Linked DNA regions of Nitratifractor salsuginis DSM 16511. The protein of the gene in region 2 interacts with the protein of the main gene of each other region in a pairwise test. Links are inferred from orthologs where the notes say so. Each region holds a gene or a part of one and is shown on either strand. Other genes may lie near its edges.

The links. Proteins that work in one complex are often made in the same cells at the same time.
Region 1: the proteins of NITSA_RS06415 (region 2) and yegS interact in binary tests that used the Escherichia coli proteins (3 or more experiments, as listed by UniProt). The link is inferred for Nitratifractor salsuginis DSM 16511 from one-to-one orthologs.

What each region holds. Positions count from the first base shown.
Region 1 is NC_014935.1:493,701-500,027, reverse strand. What follows is about bases 538-3,352. They hold yegS (lipid kinase YegS), read left to right. Parts: upstream 538-1,399; coding sequence 1,400-2,305; downstream 2,306-3,352. Other genes in these bases: NITSA_RS02470 (metallophosphoesterase family protein), read left to right, coding at 2,305-3,192; murD (UDP-N-acetylmuramoyl-L-alanine--D-glutamate ligase), read left to right, coding at 538-972. In the rest of the region: more of murD, read left to right, coding at 1-537; metH (methionine synthase), read right to left, coding at 4,423-6,327. UniProt on the Escherichia coli protein: In vitro phosphorylates phosphatidylglycerol but not diacylglycerol; the in vivo substrate is unknown.
Region 2 is NC_014935.1:1,262,902-1,269,891, forward strand. The notes cover bases 4,185-6,990. They hold NITSA_RS06415 (citrate synthase), read right to left. Parts: upstream 6,327-6,990; coding sequence 5,043-6,326; downstream 4,185-5,042. Other genes in these bases: NITSA_RS11115 (IS256 family transposase, variant Zn-binding type), read left to right, coding at 4,185-4,897; NITSA_RS06420 (SpoIIAA family protein), read right to left, coding at 6,423-6,815; NITSA_RS06425 (SulP family inorganic anion transporter), read left to right, coding at 6,931-6,990. Also shown: NITSA_RS06390 (methylenetetrahydrofolate reductase), read left to right, coding at 1-435; NITSA_RS06395 (malic enzyme-like NAD(P)-binding protein), read left to right, coding at 583-1,884; lhgO (L-2-hydroxyglutarate oxidase), read left to right, coding at 1,999-3,189; tnpA (IS200/IS605 family transposase), read right to left, coding at 3,440-3,868; more of NITSA_RS11115, read left to right, coding at 3,977-4,184.

The DNA of each region.
Region 1 (6,327 bases), 770 kb from region 2 along the record:
AATCTTCTGCCCAAAACCCCTCCCCGCACCGTTTGGATCAGCGGCACCAACGGCAAAACCACCACCACCCAGATGCTCACCTGGCTCCTGGAACCCCACGGAGCACTCAGCGGGGGCAACATCGGAACCCCTCTGGCCGATCTCGACCCCGAAGCACCCCTGTGGATCCTGGAGACCAGCTCCTACACCCTCCACCATACCCGCTACGCCTCCCCCGATCTCTATCTGCTTCTGCCCATCACCCCCGATCACATCGATTGGCACGGTAGCCCCGAGGCTTATACCGCCGACAAATTGGCCCCGCTGAGAACGATGCGCGAAGGCGAGCTTGCCCTGATCCCCGCCGGCCTGCCTCGACCCTCGAGTGCCGCCTGGGTCGTGGAATACGACTCCAATGCCTACCTCGAATCCTTTTTCGACCTCGACGCTTCACGGCTTCGCTACCGGGCGGGCTTTCTCCAGGATGCCCTATTGGCCCTGGCCGTCAGCCGTACCCTCTTCGACGAAGCCGACTACGACCAGCTCGATGCCTTCCGCCTCGACCGGCACCGCCAGGAAGAGATCCTCGATGCCCGGGGCCGCCTCTGGGTCAACGACTCCAAAGCTACCAACCTCGACGCAGCCCTCCAGGCGTTGGAAGCCTATGCCGACCGTCCTATCCATCTCATTGCCGGCGGCGATGACAAAGGAGTCGATATGACCCCCCTCATCCGGTGCCTCGCCCGGCTCGACGCCAAACTCTACACCATCGGCAGCAACAACCGCCGCCTTAGCCAACTGGCCCGAGACTATGGAGTCCCGGTACAGAGCTTCACCCATCTCGACGAAGCGCTCCAAGCTGTCGATCGAGCCCTAAAGCCCTCGGAAGTCGCCCTGCTTTCCCCCGCCGCCGCCAGCCTGGACCAGTTTCCCTCCTATGCCCACCGAGGAGATGCCCTGGTCGATTATGTCAAGAAAATTGAGATAGATTAAGCGTCATATAAGTTTTATGGGATATAATTTCAGTCCACTTCAAATGGCTCGGTAGCTCAGTTGGTAGAGCAAAGGACTGAAAATCCTTGTGTCGGCGGTTCGATTCCGCCCCGCGCCACCATTCAGGAACTTCCATAAAATCATCATTTTAAACTTCTTCAAACATTAACTCAATATTTGAGATTCTTTCTTTCATCCAACCTGTTTCTAATATCATCCGCTTATAAGCTGGTCTATTTTCCAAACGCCCCCAACCTCGGCAACTATCGAGGGTTACGATATAATTGATTATAAATCGAAAAGGGGTCGTTATGCAGTCATATCAGGAAATTCAAAAAAATTCTTCCTTCTCTTCTGATAAAAGGGCGACTCCTTTTCTATCAAAATGCTTTCCCATTCAGGAAGACGGAAAAAGTGAAGGCAGACTATGAAGATACGTCTGATCCTCAACGGCAGTAAACGTGATCGACAAGATGTCCAGGAAGCGATAACCTGGATTCGACAGCATCACTTTTTCGCCCTTGATGTCCGCTACAGTGAGAGCCCCGAAGATTTTCCTCTACTGGTTACCGACGCAGTCGAGAATGGAGTTGAACGTCTCATCGCCGGCGGAGGGGACGGTACGCTCAATCTTACGGTCAATGCGCTGATGGCGATCCCCAAAGAGAAACGGCCGGAACTGGGCATCTTTCCAATCGGAACAGCCAATGACTTCGCCACCGCTGCCTTCATTCCGGAAAATCCCCGGCAGGCGCTCATAACAGCCATCGACTGCTGCAGCGTTCCCATTGATATAGGACAGGTCAACGAACGCCATTTCCTCAATGTGGCCAGCGGTGGCTTTGGAGCCGTGATCACCGCGGAAACCCCACCGGAGCTCAAACAGATGCTCGGAGGAGCCGCCTATCTGCTTACCGGAGTTTTGAAGCTCTTCGAATTCACCCCTATACAGGGGAAAATGTGTGTGGGCGATCAATGTTTCGAAGGGAGTGCCTACGCCATCGCCGTCTGCAATGCCCGCCAGGCAGGTGGAGGCATGGTCCTCGCCCCGAATGCCTATGTCGATGACGGCCAATTCGATGTAGTCCTCTATACCCTCGATTCACCACCGATCCCGGAAGATCTCGCACCGCCCTCCTCAGTCCTTGGCTGGATCCTTCCTTTCAAAAAGATCTTTCGCGTGCAAGAGGTCACCTTCATCCCCGAAGAGGGCGTGCGGCAGATCAATCTAGACGGCGAACCCTACGAGGCTGACCGTTTCGAGTTCAGGATCCACCCGCAGGCACTCAACGTCGTCCTTCCCCCCAATACCCCTCTGCTCCAGGAAGCATAATGAGAATACTGCACTGCAGTGACCCCCATTTTGATCTCTCACTCAGGAGCATTCCCTGGAAAAAACTATTCGGAAAACGTGCCATAGGGGCACTGAACCTTTTGGGAGGAAGGGGACGCTATTTTGACGAAGCCGAAGAGAAAATCGCCGCACTCGCTCGCTTCAAAGAACGTTACGGTGTCGATCTGGTCCTCTGCACCGGCGATGTGACCGCTCTGGGACTGACGGCGGAGCTGGAAAATGCCGCGGAGCTTCTGGCCCCCCTGGCCCAGCCTCCCAAACATTTCATCATCATTCCCGGTAACCACGATGTCTACAGTGCCGACGTGATACGAGGCGACCATTTCCACTACTATTTCGGCCAATATATGCATACCGATTGGCCCCAATATGCCGTAGACGGCCCCTGGCCCATCGTGCGGCTTTTCAGTGAGGATATAGCCGTCGTCGCCGTCAACAGTGCCAAACCCAATCCCCTTCCCTGGCGCTCGGATGGCTATATCCCCCCTGCACAACTCGAAGCTTTGGAGAAGATCTTACAGGATCATAGAATCAAAGACCGCTGGATCTTCGTGATGACCCACTATGCCGCCAGGCTTGCAAATGGCCGACCGGACAAACCCAACCACGGATTACGCAATGCAGACGAATTCCTCAATGTCTGTCGCCTCATCCAAAAAGGAGCCATCCTCAACGGCCACGTCCACCGATGCTACCGCACTTCATTAGCCGATGAAGGGCTGAATATCGATGAGTACTGCGCCGGCAGCGTTACAATGGAAGGTAGAGAGTGTTTCTGGCTCTTTGATGTAAACCAAGATTCGATGAAGGTTCACCAAGGCTACTTCGATAAAGAGGCTTATGAGTTTAAGCTCAGAAAATCTTAGGGACTCTTCAGCTCAACCTCTTTAATCGGCAAACCATCTTTGAGCGAGAAGATCTCAATAATGATCTTGTCGCAAAACCCTTTATTTGGAATTTCGAGCTAAAGCGGTTTTTCGGGTTGCTAAAAATCCTCTATAGCTTCGGTAATATAGGGTCTAAAAAGGACTTTTTTACAGATGGCTTGTAAAAAAGTGCCCTGTATGCGGTTCCTGGCAGACGAAAAAGAATGGGAAAAGATCTGGGATCCAGCGCTATTTATGTCTAAACTGTCGGCATGGCTTTTCTTCAAGTAGACGTCCTTCCCGAATACAGAAACAACTTTTTATTGCCTACTTCTATGAACACCAAACGCGCAAAGCCTTATCTCGGACCTATCATAGAGATCGGGTGTGGATTCAACGTCAGATTCATAGCTATGAACCGCAGAAGGCTTTACCTCGTCCCAGGCCGGTCACTTTGGTCATCGATGCGACATTCTTCGGAAAACGGGGAGAGGGCTTTGGTGTGCTGGTGGCCAAGGATGTCCTGAGTGGCCGACCTGTAGCGTATCGTTTTATTCAGACTGAGACGCTCAATGAATATGCGATGATTCGGCAAAGCCTTCTCGATCAGGGCTTTGTAATTCAGGCAGCGACCGTCGATGGCCGACGGGGATTATTCGGGCTCTTTGCTGATCTTCCGGTTCAAATGTGCCACTTTTACCAACAGGCGATATTGACCCGTTATCTGACACGCAGACCTACCTATCAAGCCTCCAGGGATCTCAAACGTATTGCATCATATCTCGGCAAAACCACTCCCTGTCGTTTCCGTTATATGCCAGAAGCTTTGCTTCAGAGACACAAGGACTTCTATGAAGAGAAAACGGAAGATGATTCTCCTCGCGGATGGCACTACACCCACGATCGACTTCGTTCAGCCTATCGAAGTCTTGAACGCAATCTTCCTTATCTTTTCACTTATAAAACTCATTCTCATCTTGGCATTGCCAATACGACCAATGCTCTGGATGGGGGGCTCTTCTCTCCGATGAAATCCTTACTGAAAGTTCATCGGGGTATTGGAAACTCTATGAAGAAAAAACTCATCATCGATTTCCTGGAAAAAACTATGAAATAGCAACCCGAAAACCCGCTTTAAGTCTTCATTTTCGATCGAAAGACCGATCAATAGGATTCCCAACTTTCACTGAATTGAGTAGTATGCTGTATCAAGCATTACTACACCATTATTTAGACTGCGTAATAGGTCGCTTCGGGATGGTGCACCACGATCGCCGTCGTGCTCTGCTCGGGGTGGATCTGGAAGGTTTCGCTCAGTTCAATGCCAAACTCTTCGGGCTCAAGGAGGTCAAAGATGACCCGGCTCTGCTCCAGGTCGGGGCAGGCGGCATAGCCGAAGCTGTAGCGCGCACCCCGGTAGCGGTTCATCCGCACATCCCGCAGGGTATGCCCCTCGTCCTCGCTGGCGATGCCCAGATCCAGGCGAATCTGCTTGTGGGCCACCTCCGCCAGAGCTTCGGCTAGTTCCACGCCGAGGCCGTGGACCAGGTTGTACTCCAGATACTCTCCCTTTTCATAAAGCGCCCGCTCATATTCAGTGATCTTCGGCCCGGCGCTGACGCAGGTAAGCGCCACCACATCGTGACGCTCATGGCGGAAGAAGTCGCTCAGCGCCCGATAGGGTTTGCGCCGCTGGCGGGGGAAGTTGAAGACCCCGACCGCGCGTCCCACGATCTCTTCCAGGGGTTCACGGTTGACTTCGCTCTCGCTGAACCACCCCTCATCGGGTGAGAAGAGGAAGAGCTCCTGATCATCGCTGCGGCAGGGATAGTAGCCGTAGAGGATGGTCGGCTCGAAGAGCTTCTCTTTGAGGAAGGTATCCTTCAGCCGTTCCCAGGCGGGATAGACGGTTTTGTCCAGGAGCTTTTGATATTCCTCCTTGCTCATCCCTTTGCTCTTGTAGCCCCAATGCATCTTAAAAAGGGTCCGCTTGTTGACCCAGTCGAAGATCATACTCAGGTCCAGGTTCTCCCGATCCATCACCCGCCGGCCCCAGAAGGGGGGCGTGGGGATCTCCACGGGCTTGGGCATTTTGATCTCTTCAAAAGGAGGGATCACCACCTCCTTCTTCTCTTTGACCACTCGCTCGTTCATATCGCCGGCCATCCGGGTATCGAGGGGTTTGGAGGGGTCTTTTTTCCACTCTTCGATCCGGCTCATCGCCACCACTCCGTCGAAAGCGTCGCGGCAGTAGAAGATGGGGCCCTTGTAGATGGGGCGGCAGTAGTCGTCCACGAATCCCCGGGTCAGCGCCGCTCCCCCCATGATAATCGGTATCTCGATCCCCCGACGGGCCAACTCCTCCAGATTCTCCTTCATCACCTGGGTCGATTTGACCAATAGGCCGCTCATCCCGATGGCGTCGGCGTTGACCTCTTCGTAGGCTTCGAGGAACTGCTCCAGCTCTACTTTGATGCCGATGTTTTTGACCTTGAAGCCATTGTTGGAGAGGATAATGTCCACCAGGTTCTTGCCCACGTCGTGGACGTCGCCTTTGACGGTACCGATCACCAGCGTCGTATCGCTCTCTTTTTCCTGCTTGGTGAGGTAGGGATTGAGGTAATCCACCGTCGCCTTCATCGTTTCGGCCGATTGAAGCACAAAAGGCAGCTGCATCTGCCCACTGCCGAAGAGTTCACCGATCACCTTCATCCCGTCGATGAGAATCTCGTTGACGATCCGGTCGGCGCCCAATTCGTGGCGCGCCTCTTCCACCAGGGGAATGAGCCGCTCCTTGTCTCCGTCCATCAGGAGCTTTTGGATCTTCTCTTCGGTGCTGAGCTTTTCATACTCTTCGTCAGTTTGCTCCGTCTCCAGGGACTTGTCGCTGAAGTGCTCGATGAAGCGGAAGAGGCTGTTCTCGTCGGCGTGGAAGAGGAGCTCTTCACAGACGGCGATATCCTCTTCGCTCATCCGGGAGAGGGGGACGATATGCTTGACGTTGATGATAACGCTGCTGAGTCCCGCTTCGACGCAGTGGTGCAAAAAGACGGAGTTGAGATAGACCCGGGCGTGGGGGGCCAGGCCGAAGGAGATATTGCTCAACCCCAGAGTGGTGCCCAGTTCGGGGTGGCG
Region 2 (6,990 bases):
AGCAACGCCTATGCCAAAGATATGAAGCAGCTGATGAAACGGATGGTCAAAAAGCTCGACTACGGCGCCCGGGCCATCATCACCCAGCCTGTCTTCGACCTGGACAATGCCCGGGAACTCCTGGAGATCTTCGAAGAGGCCAAGGGCAAAAGCATCCGCGAAACGGCCAAAGAAGCCCGGCTGATCCTGGGACAGTTCCCCATCGTCCGGGCCCGCACTGCCACCTTCATCGACGACAAAGTCCCCGGCATCCACGTCCCCAAAAGGATCATCGACGAAATGAACTTGGCCGCTATGGACGGTGTGGAAAAAGAGCAGGAGGTTGGCTTCACCCTCTCCAAACGGATCTTCGACGAGATCATGGCCCTGCACCCCAAGGTCCACCTGATGACCCACAACCGTTTCGAGCTCTGTGCGAAGCTTATTGAGCGTTGAGCGAAACGCTCAGCTCTCAACACTCCCTTCTGCGTAATCTCGTTACACTTCAGCGATTTGCCATCCCTTTCCCGGAAGCGAATCCTCCATTCTAAAGCTCTTCAATGTAAGATACTGTATCACTATTTCACAATCACAGGAGATGCCATGAGCAACGATAAATTCAGAGAAGAATCCCTTCAGTACCATAAAGCACGTAACGAATTCGATACCAACGGGAAGATCGGCACCCTGATCACCAAACCCTGCGACACCGAAAAAGAGCTCTCTATGGCATACAGCCCCGGCGTCGCCTACCCCTGCCTCGAGATCGAGAAGGATGAAGAGGCAGCCTACGAATACACCAACAAAGGCAACCTGGTCGCCGTCATCAGTGACGGAACCGCAGTCCTGGGCCTGGGTGACATCGGCCATCTGGCGGGCAAGCCCGTCATGGAAGGGAAAGCCGTTCTCTTCAAAACCTTCGCCAACGTCGATGCCGTCGACATCGAGATCAATACCAAAGATACCGATGAGATCATCGAGACCGTCGCCCGCATCGCCGACAGCTTCGGTGGAGTCAACCTGGAAGACATCTCCGCTCCCCGCTGCTTCGAGATCGAAGCACGGCTCAAAGAGATCTGTAACGTCCCCGTCTTCCACGACGACCAGCACGGTACCGCCGTCATCACCACCGCCGGCCTCATCAATGTCCTGGAGATGACCGGCAAAAAACCCGAAGACCTCAAAGTGGTCGTCATCGGTGCCGGCGCCTCCGGAATCGCCTGTGCCCGTATGTACAAGCAGCTCGGCGTCAAAAACATCACGATGCTCGACTCCAAAGGAGTCATCCACAGCGGACGGACTGATTTGAACAAATACAAGCAGGAGTTCGCTTTCGACACACCCGACCGCACCCTCGAAGACGCGATGAAGGGCGCTGATATGGTGCTCGGCCTCTCCGGCCCCGACCTGATCAAACCCGAGTGGGTCAAAACAATGAGCAAAGAGAGCCCCATCATCTTCGCCTGCGCCAACCCCAACCCCGAGATCAAGCCCGAACTGGCCAAAGAGGCACGCCCCGATATTATCATCGGTACCGGCCGCAGCGACTACCCCAACCAGGTCAACAATGTCCTGGGCTTCCCCCAGATCTTCCGCGGAGCCCTCGACGTGCGTGCCACCCGCATCACCGAAAATATGAAGATGGCCGCCTCCAAAGCCCTGGCCGCCCTGGCCAAAGAGCCCGTGCCCGAGCACGTCAAAAAAGCCCAGGGGCGTGAAACGATGGAGTTTGGACCCGACTACATCATCCCCTCTCCCTTCGATCGCCGCGTTCTGGTCTATGTCGCCTCCGCCGTCGCCCAGGCTGCCGTCGAAGACGGGGTCGCCCGGGTCAAAGAGTTCGACCTCGACGCCTACAAAGCCAAGCTTCAGCGCCTCGCCGATCACCTCGACGGCAAAATCTAAGCTTCTCCTACCGGGCCTTCCGGGCCCGTATTTTGCGATCATCCACCCATTTTTCTTCCCCTTCCTTCGCTATAATCACGAATTCAAAGCCCCTTTTTTGCCAAAGGATCGTGTATGACCTGCGATTTTCTCATCATCGGTGCCGGGATCATCGGCCTGAGTATGGCCCACAACCTGCGCCAACGCTATCCCGAAGCTTCCATCGTCGTCATCGACAAGGAGCCGGAGCTTGGCCGACACGCCAGCGGCCGCAACAGCGGGGTGCTCCACGCCGGGTTTTACTACACTGCCGAAAGCCTCAAAGCCCGTTTCACCCGGGAAGGAAACGCGGCGATGCGGGCGTTTTGCCATAAGCACGGCCTGGCGATCAACGAATGCGGCAAGCTGGTCGTCGCCCGCAATGAATCAGAACGCCAAACCCTCCACGAACTGCTGCGACGGGGAGAGGCCAACGGCGTGGATGTGCGAATCGTCAGCGAAGAGGAAGCGAGGGAGATCGAACCCAACTGCCGCACATACCGGGAGGCCCTCCACAGCCCCACTACGGCGACTGTCGATCCCAAAGCGGTGCTGAGGAAATTGCGGGAGATCGTTACCGATGAAGGGACCCGGCTCATGCTGGGCAATCCCTGGATGGGGAACCTGGGCAACAATCACATCCTCACCCGCACCCACAGCATTACCGCCGGCCGCATCATCAACTGCGCCGGGCTCTACGCCGACCGCATCGCCCAGGCCTACGGTTTCGGGGAGCGCTATACGATCCTCCCTTTCAAAGGGATCTACCTCAAATACAGCGGCAGCCCCGCGCCGCTGCGCACCAACATCTACCCCGTCCCCAAGCTCGAAAATCCCTTTCTCGGAGTCCACTACACCGTGACCGTCGACGGCACGGTCAAGATCGGGCCTACCGCCATCCCCGCCTTTTGGCGGGAGAATTATCAGGGGCTTAGCCGCTTCCGCCCCGATGAGCTGAGCGAAATCCTCTGGTACGACGCCAAACTCTTCCTCAGTGATAGCTTCGGCTTCCGCCGCCTGGCCCTGGAAGAGTTTCGCAAATACTCCAAAAAACATTTGGCCGCCCTCGCCGCGGAGATGGTGCAGCAGATCGAGCCCGAGCGCTTCGACACCTGGAGCACCCCCGGCATCCGCGCCCAGCTCCTCGACAAAGAGAGCCTGGAGCTGGTCCATGATTTCATCGTCGAAGGGGATGAGAAGAGCCTCCATATCCTCAACGCCGTCTCCCCCGCCTTCACCTGCGCCCTCCCCTTCACGGAATGGGTAATCGGAGAACACTTAAGTTAAAGTCGCAAGTCGCAAGCACGGGCCTTCGGCCCTCACGTCGCAAGTTTTTAGTCGTCAGTCGTTGGTATCAATTTGGTTGCTAGCCGTCCCGTTTCTCAACACTCAATTCTGAGCTAAAGCGGTTTTTCGGGTTGCTAAAAATCCTTTAAACCTTCGGTAATATGGTGCGTGAATGCCTCCACCGGCTAATAGCCGGTGGCTTCAGATTACGGCTGAAAGCCGGTCATTCAGCCTGAAGGCCGTCAGTCGATCAGACAACTCGGAACTCATCATCAAGCTCTGGTGGTTGTTGGTTCTTGATATATTCCATCCAGACTTCATCGGTCACATTTCCACTCGTTGCAACCCAGTATCCTCTCGCCCACAAATGCTGCCCCCAATACCGCTTCTTCAGCATCCGAAATTCACTCATCAATTTATGCGAACTCTTCCCTTTCAAATATTGCACCGCTTTCGATACGGACATATTTGGCGGTATCCCTATCAACAAATGTACATGATCCCGATTGATGGATCCTGCATAAATCACCATCTCCCGACTCATCGCAATCTCACGCAACAAATCTCGGCATCGATACCCTACATCCCCTTTTAAGACTGGATAACGGTATTTTGTCGTCCACACGAGATGGTATTTACAATCCCATACTGTATGCCCACCACTTTTATACTCTTGCATCTCTCAAGCATACCATATCCCGGCCGCCTAAAGGCGTGGGGTTTACGGATCCCCGATGGGGGACTCTAAAAAGGACTTTTTTACAGATGGCTTGTAAAAAAGTGCCCTATCTGTGGTTCAAAAGCGACGAAAAAGAATGGTAAAAGAGCAGGAATTCAGCGCTATTTTTGCCAAAGTTGCCGGCAGAGCTTCTCTTCTCGTAGACGTCCCTCCCGCCTCAGAAAACGACTCTTTACTGCCTACTTCTATGAGCACCAAACCCTCAAAGCCTTATCCCGGACCTATCATAAGGATCGGGAGTGGATTCAACGTCAGATTCATAGCTATGAACCGCCAAAGACTTCACCACATCCCAGACCGGTCACTTTGGTTATCGATGCGACATTCTTCGGAAAACGGGGAGAGGGCTTTGGTGTTCTTGTAGCTAAAGATATCCTGAGTGGCCAACTGGTAGCGTATCGTTTCATTCAGACTGAGACGCTCAATGAATATGCGATGCTTCGGCAAAGCCTTCTGGATCAGGGCTTTATCATCCAGGCCGTCACCGTCGATGGCCGACGGGGATTGTTTGGGCTCTTTGCCGACCTTCCGGTTCAAATGTGCCATTTCCATCAACAAGCCATTCTCACTCGTTATCTGACGCGCAGACCTACCTATCAAGCCTCTAGGGATCTCAAGCGTATCGCTTCCTATCTTGGACAGACAACCCCCTGCCGTTTCCGCTATATGCTGGAAGCCTGGCTCCAACGGCACAAAGATTTCTATGAAGAGAAAACCCCTGACGATTCTCCACGTGGATGGCATTACACCCATGATCGACTCCGCTCGGCCTATCGAAGTCTTGAACGCAATCTTCCTTATCTCTTCACGTATAAAACCCATCCTCATCTTGGCATAGCCAATACAACCAATACTTTGGATGGTGGACTCTTCTCTCCTATGAAAGCTTTATTGAAAATCCATCGGGGTATTGGAGACTCTATGAAGAAGAAACTCATCACTGATTTCCTAGAAAAAGCAATGAAATAGCAACCCGAAAACCCGCTTTAAGTCTCAATTCTCAATTCTCAATTCTCAACTCTCCATTCTCAATTAATCGGTTACTCATTACTCGGTTACTCGGTTGCTCGGTTGCTCAGTTGCTCGGTTGCTCAGTTGCTCGGTTACTCATTCCTCATTTCCCTATATAGAGCTGCCTCGGCCGTGCGATCTTCGCTTCGGGGGATTTGCGGAATTCGATCCACTGGGCCACCCAACCCACGGTCCGTCCGATGACGAAGACGGGAGTGAACATAGAGCGGGGCAGTCCCAGGGCGGTGAGGATGATACCGGAGTAGAAGTCGATATTGGGATAGAGCTTGCGCTTGATGAAATATTCGTCGCTCAGGGCGATCTCCTCGATCCGCCGGGCAATACGCATCAGCTCCGTATCGAGATCGAGCTCTTCGACGAGCTGATCCTGGAGCGTCTTGAGAATGCGGGCTCTGGGATCGAAGTTTTTGTAAACCCGGTGGCCGAAGCCCATCAGCCGGAAGGGGTCCTTGGGGTCTTTGGCCCGGGCGATGAATTTGTCCACATTCTCCACGCTGCCGATCATCCTGAGCTGCTCGATCACCGACTCGTTGGCTCCGCCGTGGGCCCGCCCCCAGAGCGCCGCGATCCCGGAGGCGATGGCAACATAGGGGTGGGCGCCGGTGGAGGCGACGCTGCGCACCACCGTCGTGGAAGCGTTCTGCTCGTGGTCGGCGTGGAGGGTGAAGATGGTATCGAGGGCCTGGACTTCGATGGGCTTGATCTCCCTGGGCCCGGAGGGGTCGCGGTGGAGCTTGCCTCCGGGATAGGCCCGCAGCATATAGAGGAAATTCTCGGTGAAGCTCCGGTCGATATCGGGATAGATATAGGTGGCCCCCAGGCTGTGCCGATAGGCGAAGGCTGCCAGAGTGGGCATCTTGGCGATGATCCGGTGGGCCATCTCGCGGTAATCCTCGTCACTCTCGAGCTTCAGGTGCTCGTAGTAAAAAGCCGAAAGTGCCGTCGCTCCGGCGCTGAGGGTCGACATAGGGTGGGCATTGTCGGGCATGGTCTCGAAAAGCTTCACCAGGCTTTCGGGCAAAAAGGCCCGGTGCCGCAGCTCCAGGTCCAGAGCCGTCAGCTCCTCCTCGGTGGGGAGCTTCCCTTCAAGAAGCAGATGACAAACCTCCAGATAGCTGTGGCCTGTGGCCAACTCTTCGATGGGGATCCCCCGATAACGCAGCTCCCCCTTTTCGCCGTCGATGAAAGTGATCTCGGAGCGGCAGCTCGCCGTGGAGGTAAAACCGGGATCGTAGCTGAACATCCCGCTGTCACGGTAAAAGCTCCGCATATCCACCGCCGCGGGCCCCCGGCTCCCTTCGAGGATGGGATACTCATAGTGTTTGCCGTTGCGGTTGTCGATCAGAGTCATCGTCTTTTTGCCCATCTTTTGCCTCCTGGGATACTGATGATTTCAGTATATCATAGGGCCATAGCGTCTCTCCGGCACAGGCCGAGCTTTTTCATTGACCCGTAACGATGATCAGGAATCGGAACGCAGCCACTCAAGCGCTTCGTTGTAATCGCTAAAGAAACGTATCTCCCCTTTACTGAAATGTTTGAAGAGTTCTATAGAGAGCTCCTCCCACTTTTTATCGCCGACGATGGCCATTTTTTTGAAGGCGTTTCGCAGTTTCAGGCCAAACTTCATATCATCCAAGGCCGCCTCGAAGCTCCAACCCTCGAATTGACGCATATCCACCAGGATATCGAGCTCTTTGTCCCGGGCCGCCTCGATGGCATGTTCCATAACGGGGATCATCACCTGATAGTCCCGGTGATGGAGTTTGCCCTGCATTCGGATCTCCACATATTCGTGCTTTCCGTCTGCCTTGATCGTGATGTTCACCCCTCGGGTATCGATTTCGATGGACATATTGGACTCCTTTTTGTGTGATACCTCTATTATACCTCTGCGTCCCGTTTGTCTTTCGTTTATGGTAGAATTCCGGATTTTCAATTCGAGCAGACTCACAACAGGAATCCCAACTATGAAAATCCCTATGATCCCCTTGCGCAACTATGCCCGGGACAATCTCAAAAACGACCTT